Regions from separate parts of the Desulfitobacterium sp. PCE1 genome, predicted to be linked through region 2. Evidence: riboswitches for the same ligand, from Rfam matches in the RefSeq annotation. Region 2 holds a riboswitch; each other region holds the start of a gene.
What was found. Region 2 has a riboswitch for molybdenum cofactor ahead of mobB (molybdopterin-guanine dinucleotide biosynthesis protein B). Riboswitches for the same ligand answer to the same signal wherever they lie in the genome.
Positions count from the first base shown of each region.

Region 1: linked by a shared signal. The riboswitch ahead of DESPCE1_RS0110890 (molybdopterin-binding protein) and the one ahead of mobB (molybdopterin-guanine dinucleotide biosynthesis protein B) in region 2 are both predicted to bind molybdenum cofactor.
Region 3: linked by a shared signal. The riboswitch ahead of moaA (GTP 3',8-cyclase MoaA) and the one ahead of mobB (molybdopterin-guanine dinucleotide biosynthesis protein B) in region 2 are both predicted to bind molybdenum cofactor.

Region 1 is NZ_KB913023.1:2,194,151-2,198,666, reverse strand. Features, by position in the region: gene DESPCE1_RS0110905 (DMT family transporter) at 1-125, shown strand, start outside; gene DESPCE1_RS0110900 (4Fe-4S dicluster domain-containing protein) at 270-866, shown strand; gene DESPCE1_RS0110895 (Crp/Fnr family transcriptional regulator) at 871-1,575, opposite strand; molybdenum cofactor riboswitch at 1,718-1,854, shown strand; gene DESPCE1_RS0110890 (molybdopterin-binding protein) at 1,847-2,869, shown strand; gene DESPCE1_RS0110885 (VWA domain-containing protein) at 2,929-4,338, opposite strand; gene DESPCE1_RS0110880 (MoxR family ATPase) at 4,335-4,516, opposite strand, start outside.
Region 2 is NZ_KB913023.1:1,535,531-1,540,046, reverse strand. Features, by position in the region: gene DESPCE1_RS0107645 (molybdopterin-dependent oxidoreductase) at 1-1,171, opposite strand, end outside; gene DESPCE1_RS21210 (iron ABC transporter permease) at 1,472-2,071, opposite strand; gene mobB (molybdopterin-guanine dinucleotide biosynthesis protein B) at 2,079-2,603, opposite strand; molybdenum cofactor riboswitch at 2,670-2,801, opposite strand; gene DESPCE1_RS0107625 ((Fe-S)-binding protein) at 3,119-4,237, shown strand; gene DESPCE1_RS0107620 (ABC transporter ATP-binding protein) at 4,311-4,516, opposite strand, start outside.
Region 3 is NZ_KB913023.1:1,233,386-1,237,901, forward strand. Features, by position in the region: gene fdhF (formate dehydrogenase subunit alpha) at 1-1,936, shown strand, start outside; gene DESPCE1_RS0106100 (molybdenum cofactor guanylyltransferase) at 2,204-2,830, shown strand; molybdenum cofactor riboswitch at 3,030-3,155, shown strand; gene moaA (GTP 3',8-cyclase MoaA) at 3,229-4,200, shown strand; gene moaC (cyclic pyranopterin monophosphate synthase MoaC) at 4,203-4,516, shown strand, end outside.

The sequences.
Region 1 (4,516 bases), 660 kb from region 2:
TTGTGCTTCGTGAAAGAATTACCGGAGCCTCAGTATTTGGGATTGTACTTACGTTAGCAGGATTATTGATTTCGGAGAGGAAAGGTAGGCATATCCCCGAACACGCAGGAGCGGGTAAGGCTTAGCAACACCAAATTATACTTTAAGCATAGTCACATGGCTATGTTTTTTATTTGCTGTTGTGAACTTAAGAAGTGTGACCCAAAACACAAAACCACAGCCTGTGGATGGTACAATAAGTTTAAATGTGCAGTAATGGAGGAGGCATAATGATCGATAACCCTGGCTTTGTTCTGGAACATTGTCGGAAAAATTGCAGTAAATCTGCTCAGGATTGGTCTTTTTTATACCAACAGTTAGAGCAGATTCTAAAGAGTATGGATTTGTTTTCTCATCTGAACCAGAAGTTTCCGGTGATTCATTATCATCATTTGCCGAAGATAAGCATAGCCGGTTGTCCCAACGCCTGTTCTCAGCCCCAAATCAAAGATATAGGGCTAACGGGCTTTCTTATGCCCAAGTTCACAGGGGCAAGGTGTACGGGCTGTCAAGCCTGCTGCCGTTCCTGTCAAGAAGGTGCTCTGTCTTGGCAGGGAAGGCTGGAATTTGATGAAAGTAAGTGCATTGGTTGCGGGGATTGTGTGCGCTCATGTAAAACAGGCAAAATACTTCCCGGGGAATCAGGCTGGACTCTCCATCTTGGCGGGCGTTTGGGAAGGCATCCACAATTGGCACGATTGTCCCGGGAAAAGCTCCAGACGTCTGAACTCCCCGGTATAATCGGCCGCATCCTTGAAGACTATATAGAAAATGGCCTTCCGCTGGAAAGGCTCACTCATTTTCTTGACCGCCGACAGAATCTATAAAGAGTCACAAGGAGTTTTGGCGTTCATGAATCCATCCTCTCAGCTGGTCTAAATTGCTGACAGTTATTTGTTTCTTCTCCATTTTGAGAATTCCTAAATCCTTCAGTTCACTTAATATGCGGCTTACGGATTCCCGTGCTAAACTGCACATTCCTGCCAACTCTGTTGCGGTAAGGGGAATCGTAATGAGAATTCCCTCAGGAGTCTCTTGGCCGTGGACATGAGCTAAAGCGAAGATCTTAGCTCCCAACCGAGAACGAGCATCCCCCAGAGCAATATTCTTGATTTGCCGATAAGCTCTGCGGAGATCCAAAGCCATATTTCGATAAAAAGGCAGAAGTGCGGAAGGATTTTCATTAAAGTACTGAAGTAGCGCCTTTCGATCCAAAACGAAGACATCGGAGGCCTCGGCAGTGAGTGCTGCATAAGGATATACTTTATTATCTAATATAACTTCCGGGAAAAATGCGGGAGGTTGCAGAATCCGAAAAATTTTCTCAGTAAATTCACTCATGAGCAAAATTTGGATACGGCCTTTGAGTAAAAAATAGACTGAATTACCGTCTTCTCCGGAAAAGAAAAGGAATTGCTTTGCAGCATAATGGCGAACCCGTCCATGGTCAGAACAGTACTCCCAAAACGAATCAGGCAGTCCCTGCCAGTTGGGATTGTTTTTAAATATCTCGAACTTAAGAATATTACCAGCCATACTTCCCTTCCTTTCACAAAAGTGTCATCAAAGTATTATGTATGAACAAAATTCTATATTTCCTTGAAGAAACCCTTTAAAATCGAGGAAAAAATGATTTTCTTATGAAAGTGAATCATTCCCTGATTGCCAGTTATGGTTTATAATAATGAGTAGCCGAGCCATATTTCCTACCGAATTGATCTACGGAATTTGGCCGTTTCAGAGATGCCTGAAACCAGGGTGTGTTTAGAAATGAACATGCCTTCCGCAAAGAAAAGGAGGAAACCCCATGGAGAAGATTAGAGTGCAGGATGCGATCGGATCTGTGCTTATGCACGATCTGACACAAATTATCCCCGGAAAAACAAAAGATGCTCGCTTTAGAAAAGGTCATGTTATCAAGGAAGAAGATATACCGATTCTTCTCAGTATGGGAAAAGAGCGTATTTTTGTGTGGGATCAGACTCCGGGTCTTATTCACGAAGATGAAGCAGCAGAGCGTCTGGCCAAAGCAGTGGCGGGCCCAGGTCTTTCCTTTAGTGAAACAAAAGAGGGAAAGGTCAATTTAATTGCTGAGGAGGATGGATTAATCTATGCTTCTGAAGAAGGGATCTATGCCCTCAATTCTTTAGAATATATTATCCTCGCTACCCTTCATAATCACCGTCCCGTGAAGAAAGGGCAGAAAATTGCGGGGACCAGGGTCGTTCCTCTGATGATTGATGAGAAAGTTATTGTAGAAGCCGAAGAAATCGCCCGGCAATTTAAGGAACCACTTCTTCAAATCCGCCCCCTTCAACCCAAAAAGGTTGGAGTGGTTACCACGGGAAGTGAAGTATACCATGGCCGTATCCAAGATAAATTTGGACCGGTTCTCCAAGGAAAAGTGGCCGAATGGGGCTCTGTTCTCTTGGGACAAACCTTTGCCGATGATAATGTAGAGATGATCCAAGAACGCATCCGCGAGCATATAGCTCATGGTGCAGAAATGGTCCTGGTAACCGGCGGCATGTCCGTGGATCCCGATGATTTGACCCCTACGGCGATCAAAGGTTTGGGGGGAGAGTTAGTCACTTATGGTACTCCTGTTCTTCCCGGAGCCATGCTGTTATTGGCTTACCTGAATGATATCCCGATTTTGGGATTGCCCGGCTGTGTCATGTATTCAAGAAAAACGGTCTTTGACCTTGTAGCAACACGCATTCTAGCCGGTGAGCGGCTTACTCGTCTGGAAATTGCCAAATACGGTCATGGAGGATTGTGCCTGGAGTGTCCGGAATGCACTTATCCCCATTGTTCCTTCGGAAAATAAGACGAAGAACCTTCTCTTAGCCAAATTCCCAAGCGCTTGGGAATTTGGCTAATCGTTCTTTAGGAGAATACTTTTTTAGAGATCTGCCATAAATCACTGAGGTTCCGGCAGGGAAAAACCTGGGTGCAATACCTCCTATACTCCTTCATAAGATTGTCGGGTAAAGTCCAATCCTTTTCCTCCAAAGGGTTCAACCAAAAGATATGCTTAACCTTCTCTTGGATCTCCTGCAAATATTCTGCTTGAGCAGGGCGGAAATTGTTGCGGCCATCTCCCATGATCAACACGGTTCCCTTTGTGGAAAGAGAGGGAAGAACATTCTGGGCAAAGTCATTGAAAACCTTACCATAATCTGTGAATCCAGAAGAATGCTTGCGGCCCCAGGAACGGATCTCTGCCATAGAATCACCGGTGTTTAACCATTCTTCACAGGTGATATCCCAGATTCCATCAATAAAAAGGTAAAGCCGTACTTTGCGAAACCGGGATTTGATGCGTTGGCATAAGTAAAGAAGAAATTGAGAAAAGGGAGCTACGGAATTGGATACATCGCATAGTACAATAAGCTCGGGATGCTTTAAGACATAGGTTTCATATTCAAAGCGAAAGACAGATCCATTGCCCCGAACCATTTCTTTTAGCAAAGAGGAAACCCGCAGGGTTCCACGGGAGGCTTTCTTTTTACTCAATCCTCGATGAACAGCCAATCTGTTTCCCATTTGTCTAAGGGCTTGATGGACCATCCCTTCTTCATCGGCGGTAAATGAATTCAAAGGCTTAAAACGCCAATTCACTTCACGGAGAATATCCCAGCGATTTTGGCTCTGTAAACGTTCCTGCCAAAGAACCTGGCGAATCTGACGATTCCAAAAGTCCTGATAAGCTTCGAATGTTTGCCATTGGTCCTCCGATACTTCACCCCGGTTTTTAGCCAGTTCCAAAGAATTGGACCAAGTCAAAAATCCCGATTGTCCAAGAATGAATTTAACCTGCTTCTCAAAATCAAACTCCTGAGTTTCTTCTTCCTCGATGGTACCAGGGAATCCTTTAAGCCCCATTAAATAGTGGAGATCCGGCATTTGAAAAGAGGTTGCCGAGGATTGAGAAGACTCTCTTGAGGATTTAAGGATTAGGGTGATTCCTCCTTGCCCGGTACCGATCCCTTGGTGGGAGCCATCCCCAGTGTTTCCTTGGTCCGGGCCTGTACATTGTCCAGGGGCAGTATGCTCTGAATCCGGGGAGGATGACTCTGTGGATGCCAGGAGATCATAGACCATGTCATAAAGCTGATGATCTTCCGGGCGATGGATGAAAAGAGATTTTAGCACGAGTTGTGGTGAAAGATCCGGAAACAGAGTTAAGGCCTTTAAAGCATCCTGAACTTGATCAATTGTAATAGTGATGCCCACCGAACGCAGCACATAGATGAGCTTCAGCAGTTGCCAGCCGTTGATATTGAGTCCATTCATGAATATCCCCCGCTCTGGGTTTGAGTTCTTCTGGCAGCTTCCTGTTGCCAAGCCTTTAAACGCTCTTCAAGCTTTGCCAAATCACTGGGGTATTTTAAAAGTATGGATAGGGTACCTTCCAATTGCTTCATATCGAGAGATTCCTGGCGAAGAATATGGAGAGCACGGGCGAAGTCCA
Region 2 (4,516 bases):
AGGTGATGAAAGCTGTCCCGTTGGTAGCGTAGACTTCAGCGGTGGCTTCAATTTGGGAAGCCCGAAGACCGGTAATTTCGGCAGCCCAATCGGGAGTATACTCATGGAGCATTTCGACGATAGCGTCGAAGGCGGTGATACAAGCGGCAGTTTTGCCATCTTTGAAGGTAACATTGTATTCGCCGGACAGGGAAGCCTCGACGTTATCTCCGTCGTAATAGCGGTTTTCGTCAGAACACCACAATGCGGTTGCACCAGTCTTGTTGTTCCAGACCACGAAGTCTTCTAATTCACCACTGTCTGCGACTTCGCTGGCCCTAATCATTTTTTTGCCGTCTTTCGTCAAGAGGAAAACAGCGTTGGTCCATTTTTGTAGGAAATCGGCATCATACCATTTGTTTTTCACGATTTGATGGAGCCAGGCCAGGGCTAAAGCATGGTCAGTGCTGGGCCGGAGGGCCAGCCAGTGGTCGGCCATGAGAGCTTGGGTGGTACAGACCGGGTCGATGGTAATAAGCTTCGGTTTCTTGCCTTCCCGGTTGAGGGCGGCAAGATAGCTGCGCCACATGGGTGACTGCGGACCGTATTTTTCGGAAGCGCTGAGGCCCCAAATAACAAAGGTGTCAGCGGTATCGATACCGACAGGTGAGATGGCCTCAATAGGCCAGCCGGTCATGGCCATGTTGATGGTATAGTTCCAGCACCAGCAGATGGTCCCGGGATCGACTACGTTGCCGGGATTGCCTAAAATATTCGTGAAGCGGCTTCTGGCCCAGAGATGGTCGGAACGGTAGGTTCCTTCGGAAGAGACGAGAGTTTCAGGACCGTGCTTGTCTATCAGGGTTTGGAGTTTCTCGGCGATTTCATCCATGGCTTGTTGGTACGGGATTTGCACCCATTTGTCTTCGCCGCGTTTGCCGGCACGTTTCAAGACATAATTGATCCGTTTGGGATGATAATGCATCTGAATGGCTTTTTCACCGTGCTTACCCATTCTGTCACAGAGTACGGTTCCTTCTTTCGGATTCCCTTTTATCTCAACTATTCTATCAGCCTTAGTGTCGACGCCAATCATGATGCCACAGTTCATATGGCAGAAGAAACATCGCGAATACGTCCATTGAACACCCTTTTCATCAATATATTTGTTCGGAACAAAATCTACAGACATGATAATCCTCCTTTACTTATCTTCCCGCGATGGGGAGGTTAATGGTCAGGGCTTGTCTTGTGATTCATATCTTTTTTCCATATTTGCTAGGCCATAAAATCCCTCCTTGATTGTTTATTTGCAAAGATATTGGATATTTGAGGTGAATGAGGTAACTGGGACACTATTACTAATTGCAAAAAATATGCCATAATACTCCGCAGGCGCAAGATCAAAAATAAAGGCTTTTCCCAGCGTTTTTCTTAAAAAAGGCAAAAAAAAAGCTTCAAGCTTTTTTCTCGATTCCTGACTTGGGAGAAGTTATGTCAGCCAGTAGGTGATGGCGGGCAGCTTTTCGTAAGGATCGGCCACGCATTTAATGAGTGAAACCAAGGAAGTAAAAACTGTCCCTACCAGCATTCCTCCGAGAACGAGGATCAGGGTTATCTCACCGGAATCCTTGATTTTAGTGCCGATATAATACGTAAGTCCCACAGCCAGTAAACCAAAGCAAAAGGCTGATAGAGTTATCCCGAGACTACCCCAGGAGTACAGAATGGCCAAGGTCGCTCCAAACCCGGCGCCTGCAGACACCCCCAAGATGTCCGGAGAGACCAGAGGGTTTCTAAAAATCCCTTGAAAGGCTGCCCCGGATACTGATAAAGCAAAACCAATCAGGATCGCGGCAAAAATGCGGGGAATGCGTATATCGAAGATGACGGTCTGAACAGTAAATGATACTGCGGCTTCAAAACCAAATAAGCGGCTGGCCAGCGTGGTCCAAACATCTCCAGGATGAATTGGATATCTACCTACTGATAAGGCGGTGACTGCTAGGAATAGGATAATCCCCATTAACAAAAAGAGACGCAATCTCGTTGAGCGATTGCTTTGATAGATGTTTGAAATCTTTGATTCCACGATTAAGTTAAGGCCTCCTTTGCATAGTTTGGTCATAAGTCTCTCTATATGACATTATGGTTTCTACGACACCATCTACATCATCGATGTGATAACAAGGAACTCCGATCTGCCAAGTTATGTCACTGGCAATAGCCAGCAGCTCATGGGGTTCTGAGCGAAGTTCACTGCTACGTTCGCTGCGGTGAACCTCAATTTTGGGTTTGCCACTGATTCTAAACCCTTCAGTAAGGATGAGGTCCACCTTATCGATACGGCTTATTAAATCATCCAGTTCCTTTTCTTCATCAATCTTTTGAATGATGGCAATTTTTTCTGCTGAGGCGATCATAACAATATCTGCCCCAGCCTGGGCCATCTTCCAGGAATCTTTGCCCGGTATGTCTATATCAAAACGATGGGCATCATGTTTAATGGTAGCGATCTTAAGCCCGCTTTGTTTCAATTTCACAACCACCCTCTCCAAAAGGGTGGTCTTTCCTGTTCCCGATGGTGCGACAAAAGAAATCACCGGTGTGTTTGCATTCAACATTCTTTCTGCCTCCTAACTTTAGAATCACAAAAACACTTCCTCGGAATGGAGATTCAGAAGAAGTGTTTTATCGTCTTCATTGCCTCCTTTCCTATCGGGGGGATGTTACATTTCTATAGCAACCCTGTGGGTGATTAACCCAGGCCTTAAAGCCATAGTTTCAACCGTAGGCTATAAGGCTCGGAGCATTATTCATTTATTAAGCAAGGTTTAATCCATTTGTAAATGTCTAACTATTTATAACGCAAGAACTATGCCAACCCGGCAAAACCCTTAAGTAGGCTATTTTCTAAGTAGCCAGCCCCAAAAAACCGATATATATTCTCAATATGAGACTTTCTCAAAACCGAAAAAATAAATTTCCCACCTAGAGTTTCAAAATGAGAATTATTATGCCCTCGAAAACCCTTTCTTCCCCCTTCAACACCTTGCAAATCCCCATTATCCCTTATCCGCCTATCATGGAATGATTCTTGCATGATATTAATACAATGATATTTTAAGAAGGTGATGCTATGAGTCAAGCAAAGAATTGGGCAAAAAAGATTGCAGAAGAATGCCTGAGTTGTGGCGAATGTTCGGATAGTTGCCGTATCTTAACAGAGCTTAATGAATCTCCCGCAACTATAGCTTCAAGAGGACCTGAGTCCCATGAGGCCTATGGTTGTGCCCTGTGTGGAAGGTGTGAGGCAGTATGCTCATTAGGCTTAAGCCCCTTTCGGATGTTCGAGCAACGAAGAATTAAAGCAGTAAAAAATGGAGAGATTGATTTACATGAGTATCAGTATTTATTTCCTGACCGTGCCGTAACCGTAATGAGCCTGTTTAAGGAATTTTATAATATTGATTATTCGGATCTTAACTGCTCCCATCCAGCAGATACAGCATTCTTACCAGGGTGTACTATGTTTACTTATTCACCAAAGCTGACCCGGCAGGTCTACGAGACTCTAACTGAGCTTTATGAAAACCCTTTATTATTTGACAATTGCTGTGGTATCCCTATGTATCACATTGGGCTTCCCGAGCGAGGGGATAAGATCAAGGCTGAATTAAGAGAAAAAGTGCGCCAGCTTGGGGTCAAACGCCTGGTTATTGCCTGTCCCAACTGCTTTTACCAATTTAGTAATGAGGATAGCTTTAAAGACGTAGAGATTATTACTGTCTATGAAGCACTGCTGGAAAAATTCGACTCACACCAGAGTTCAGAAGTGTATTCTATCCATGACTCCTGCCCCGATCGTTTTGAAGGAATATTTGCCAAGCAAGTCAGAGAAGCATTGGACCGAGCAGGCTACCAAAGAGTTGAAATGAAGCATCACGGCAGAGAATCCGTCTGCTGCGGAAGCAGTGGTCAACTGGGTCATTTCCGGCCGGAATGGGCTACAGAGCATGAAGTACAGAATTTAGATGAAGCCAAAGCTGCTGGCGCGGATAGTTTACTGGCTTATTGTCATGCCTGTGTGCTCAATTTTGGCAATATTGCCGACAGCAGTATCAAAGTACGTCATGCCCTTAATGTCTTGCTCAATTTTGAGGAAAATTACGATGAGGTAAAAATTGAAGCTGCTAAAATGTTTGAGGGAGAAGCTGGGGAGGCACGTTATTATCGACTCTTTGAAGACCCAGAGTAAAGCACGAACCTCCTTGCTGATATCGATTCGGCAAGGAGGGTTTCTTATTGAGGCAAAAGGGCGTTGCTAATAATTATTGGGTGTGAATCAGGATCGCTTTCGTAGGATCGAAATCAATACCTATGAAATCATTGATTTGCCACCTTTGCTCAGAGTCGCAAGCAAGAAGGAATTTCTGTCTAAGCCCTTGCACAGTAATATCCCATTGTTCTCCCCGATAGCGGATGTCGGCGATCCGGTAATTTCCTCGAGATACCGGCCTAAGTGCTTTGGGGCGGA
Region 3 (4,516 bases), 300 kb from region 2:
GGCACCGGTGAACGGCAAAGCCCTCTGTGTCAAGGGCCGTTTCGGTATGGACTTGATCCATAGTCCTCAGCGCCTGACGACTCCGTTGATTAAAAAGGATGGCGAATTCGTCCCGGCAGGCTGGGATGAAGCTCTTGATTTGATTGCCACAAAGTTCGGTGAGATCAAAGAGCAATATGGACCAGATTCTTTTGCAGCCCTCAGTTCGGCTCGTTGTACCAATGAAGAAAATTACCTGATGCAAAAATTCATGCGCGCGGTGATCGGAACGAATAATGTGGATCACTGCGCACGTACCTGACACGCTCCCACTGTGGCAGGTCTTGCCACTTCATTTGGCTCAGGAGCGATGACCAATTCCATCAATGAAATCCCCAATGCGGAAGTCATGTTTGTAATCGGCTCCAATACCACGGAAGCTCATCCGATTATCGGTACCAAGATGAAACAAGCACTGGCTCGGGGAGCCAAGCTCATCGTAGCTGATCCACGGGAGATCGAGCTGGCCAGGGATGCTCATGTCTGGATGAGATTGAAGCCGGGCACAGATATTCCCCTGATCAATGGGATTATGAATATCATTTTGGAGAACGGCTGGGAGGATCGTGCCTTTATTGAGGAACGGACCGAAGGCTATGAACAACTACGGGAAAATCTCAAGAAATTCCCGCCGGAAGAAGTCAGCAAAATCACTGGAGTTCCCGTAGAGCTAATGGTGGAAGCTGCCCGTCTCTACACCGGTGTGGAACGTGCTCAGATTTTCTACACCCTGGGAATCACGGAGCATGTCTGTGGCACAGATAATGTTATGTCCCTGGCCAATCTGGCCATGCTCACTGGAAATATCGGGAAGGAAAGCTCCGGAGTCAACCCGTTGAGGGGTCAGAACAATGTGCAGGGAGCCTGCGATATGGGGGCTCTGCCTAATGTTTACACCGGTTACCAGAGTGTTACCAACCCGTCGGTGCGGGCTAAGTTTGAAGAGTCCTGGGGAGCTTCCCTTAATCCCAACCAGGGCTTCATGATTCCGGATATGTTTGATTCAGCGGTTAAGAAGGAATTGCGGGCTATGTATATCATGGGCGAAGACCCTGTGCTAACCGACGCCGACGCCAATCACGTGCGTAAAGGCCTGGAGGCTCTGGATTTCCTGGTTGTTCAGAACATCTTTATGTCTGAGACCGCCGAACTGGCTGATGTCATTTTGCCGGGCGCCAGCTTTGCGGAAAAGGACGGCACGTTCACGAATACCGAGCGTCGGGTGCAGAGGGTTAATCGGGCGATTAAGCCGATCGCCGCTGCGAAGGCTGACTGGGAAATCATTTGTGAGCTCGCCAACCGGATGGGGTATCCGATGGCTTACCAGTCTCCCGCGGAGATCATGCAGGAAATTGCCGCGCTGACGCCGCAATATGCCGGCATCACCTATGAACGTCTGGGCAGGAAGGGATTGCAATGGCCGGTTCCCCATGCCGATCATCCGGGAACGAAGTTCCTGCACGAAGGGAAATTTACCCGTGGCAAAGGCTTATTCGCGGCGATTGAGCATCAACTGCCGGATGAGCTGCCTGATGAAGAGTATCCATTCCTGCTGACCACAGGCCGCAAGCTGCAGCATTACAATATCTCCACTCGTTTCTCAGCTGCGTTGGATGAGCATGCACCTGAGGAATTGGCTGAACTTAATCCTAAGGATGCCCGACGGTTGGGAATTCAGGACGGTGAGAATGTTAAAGTAGTTTCCCGCCGCGGTGAGGTAGTGACCAAGGTCTGGGTAACTGAAAGGGTCCCGCCTGGAGTGCTCTTTATGACCCTGCATTATAGGGAGTCACCGACGAATGTCTTAACCAACGGAGCGTATGATAAAGTAACTAAGACCTACGAATATAAGGTCTGCGGTGTGCGGGTGGAACCTCTGGTGCAATCTGCACAATAAAGGAAACTTGCTTCAGGTGGAGTTTCGACTCCATCTGAAGCGTAGTTGACTTATCCTCTGTGAGGATAGGAATAGGGGAGTGTCCAAGCTTTGTCTAATATGCATAGCTTGCGGCACTCTCCCTTTTTTATTTCAGAAAAAACAGCTTGGTATTAACTAGCTATTAGGGTGGAAAGTAAAAGTTCTTTTATGGGAAGGGCTTATCTGTGTTACAATAAAGCAAAAGACAAAAGTCTGATCATTGATAGATATAGGGAGACATACCATATGGATGCTAATAATGGAGAAACCCTTTTGCCGATAACCGGAATTATCCTGGCCGGTGGGAAAAGCTCTCGCATGGGTCGCAACAAGGCTTTTATTGAATGGGCTGGGGTCCCACTCATTGAGCATACCTTAGCTATCTTTAGTACGGTCTTTGCTGAAGTGATGATTAGCAGCAATCATCCGGAGCTCTATGCTAAATATGGAGTTAAAGTGATCAAAGATAATTATCTGGACCATGGGCCCTTAGGAGGGTTAGAAGCATGCTTGCGGGAAGCTCGTTATGATTATGCCTTTTTTGCCGCTTGCGATATGCCTTTTTTGAGTGTAGAAGTGATTCGATTTATGGCCGGGAAAATTGAAGGGGAGGTTGATATCTTAATCCCTGAGCTTGATGGCGAAATTCAACCCCTCCATGCTTTTTATCACAAAAACTGTCTTCCCATAATTGAAGACAGTTTAAAGGCGAAGCATCTTAAACTGGCAGTATTTATTCGGCAAAACAACAGGGTACGTCATATGAGGGAGAAGGATTTCATTAATTTTCCAAACATACGTCTTTGTTTCAGTAATATGAATACACCTCAAGAATACCTAACCCTGCAACAGCATAATCTTCATAATACTTGACAATAATGTAGACATTCTTTATCGTATTTAAAGGAAACTATAAAAAGCGGCTATTTTATCAGGAATTTATTAAGATTTGTTAATAAAGATTAAGAAATATTATTATTAGAACTCTTTTTGCAATCTCCAAAATAGTGTATACTACAATTAGTTACATTCTTTAATAATTATTCACAGCCGTAGTATAATGAGTAATAGAATACGTTTTGTGCTCCGAAGCTGGAAACCTAAAGTGAGCTATGGTTTACCAGTCGTGCATTCTGCACCGGGTATTATTGGAAACAGTAATGCCTCCCATTTGGAAAGGAGTCTGTAGGGTATAGGGGAACTCCCCGGTTTTACAGACCGTGGGAGTTCTTTGTTTTGTGGAATAATGAACGTGAAGGTGGGGGAAATCTATGCAAGATCAATATCGACGCCAGATCGAATACCTGAGGATTTCCATTACAGATCGCTGCAATTTACGTTGCAAGTATTGCATGCCTCCTGAAGGAGTTCAATGGATTCCCCATGAGTCTATCTTGACCTATGAAGAAATATCACGTGTCATGCGGATTAGTACCTCCTTAGGATTTAGACGGTTTCGCATAACCGGCGGGGAGCCCTTAATTCGATCCGGAATTCTGGAATTTTTACAGAATGCTTCCCAAATTTCAGGGGTGGAGGATCTGATGCTTACCACCAATGGGATACTTCTTCCAGACATGGCAGAAGACCTAAAGAAGGCGGGAGTTAATCGAGTTAATATAAGCCTGGATACCTTCGATGAAGATAAGTTTCGAGAGCTCACCCGTGGTGGGGATATTAAGAAAGTCTTTCAAGGGATACACCGCTCCCTCGAAGTAGGGTTACATCCGGTTAAACTCAACGTAGTGGTTGTTCGTGATTTCAATAGCCATGAACTGCCACGTTTTATGGAATTAGCCCATGACTATCCCGTTCATGTTCGCTTTATCGAATTGATGCCCATCGGAATCAGTTCGGATAAACGCAGTGATTTTGTATCCATCGATGAGATGAAAGCAATATTGGGCTTAGAGGGCCTTAAAGCTACTCGTGACATTCGAGGAGGAGGGCCTGCTGAATATATCACTTCGGAGGGATTTAAAGGTAGTGTGGGCTTTATCAGCGCTATCAGCAAACATTTTTGCAGCACCTGCAACCGTATTCGCTTAACTCCCGATGGTAAGCTGCGCCTATGTTTACACAGTTCCAATGAAGTGGATTTTCGTGAAGTGCTTCGCTCCAACAAGAGTGATGATGAGGTCAGGGATGTTTTTGCCCAAGCGATTTGGAATAAGCCGGCTGAACATCATATGAATGATCAGGCTTGGCAGGATCAACGGATTATGTCCCAGATTGGAGGATAATTATGGAATTGACACATTTTGATGAAGAAGGCCGGGCACGTATGGTGGATGTCTCAGATAAAGCGGAGACCACTCGAGTGGCTACCGCCCGAGGTAAGGTAGAAATGCAACCGGAAACTTTAGAGAGAATCCGATTAGGGCAGATTGCTAAAGGGGATGTATTGGCGGTAGCCCAAGTCGCAGGAATCATGGCTGCCAAACAAACTTCAAATGTTATTCCTATGTGTCACCCTTTGGCTATTACAGGGGCTAAACTGAGTTTTGAAATTGTTCCTCCCGGAACCATAGAAATCGAAGGAATCGTCAAGGTCACGGG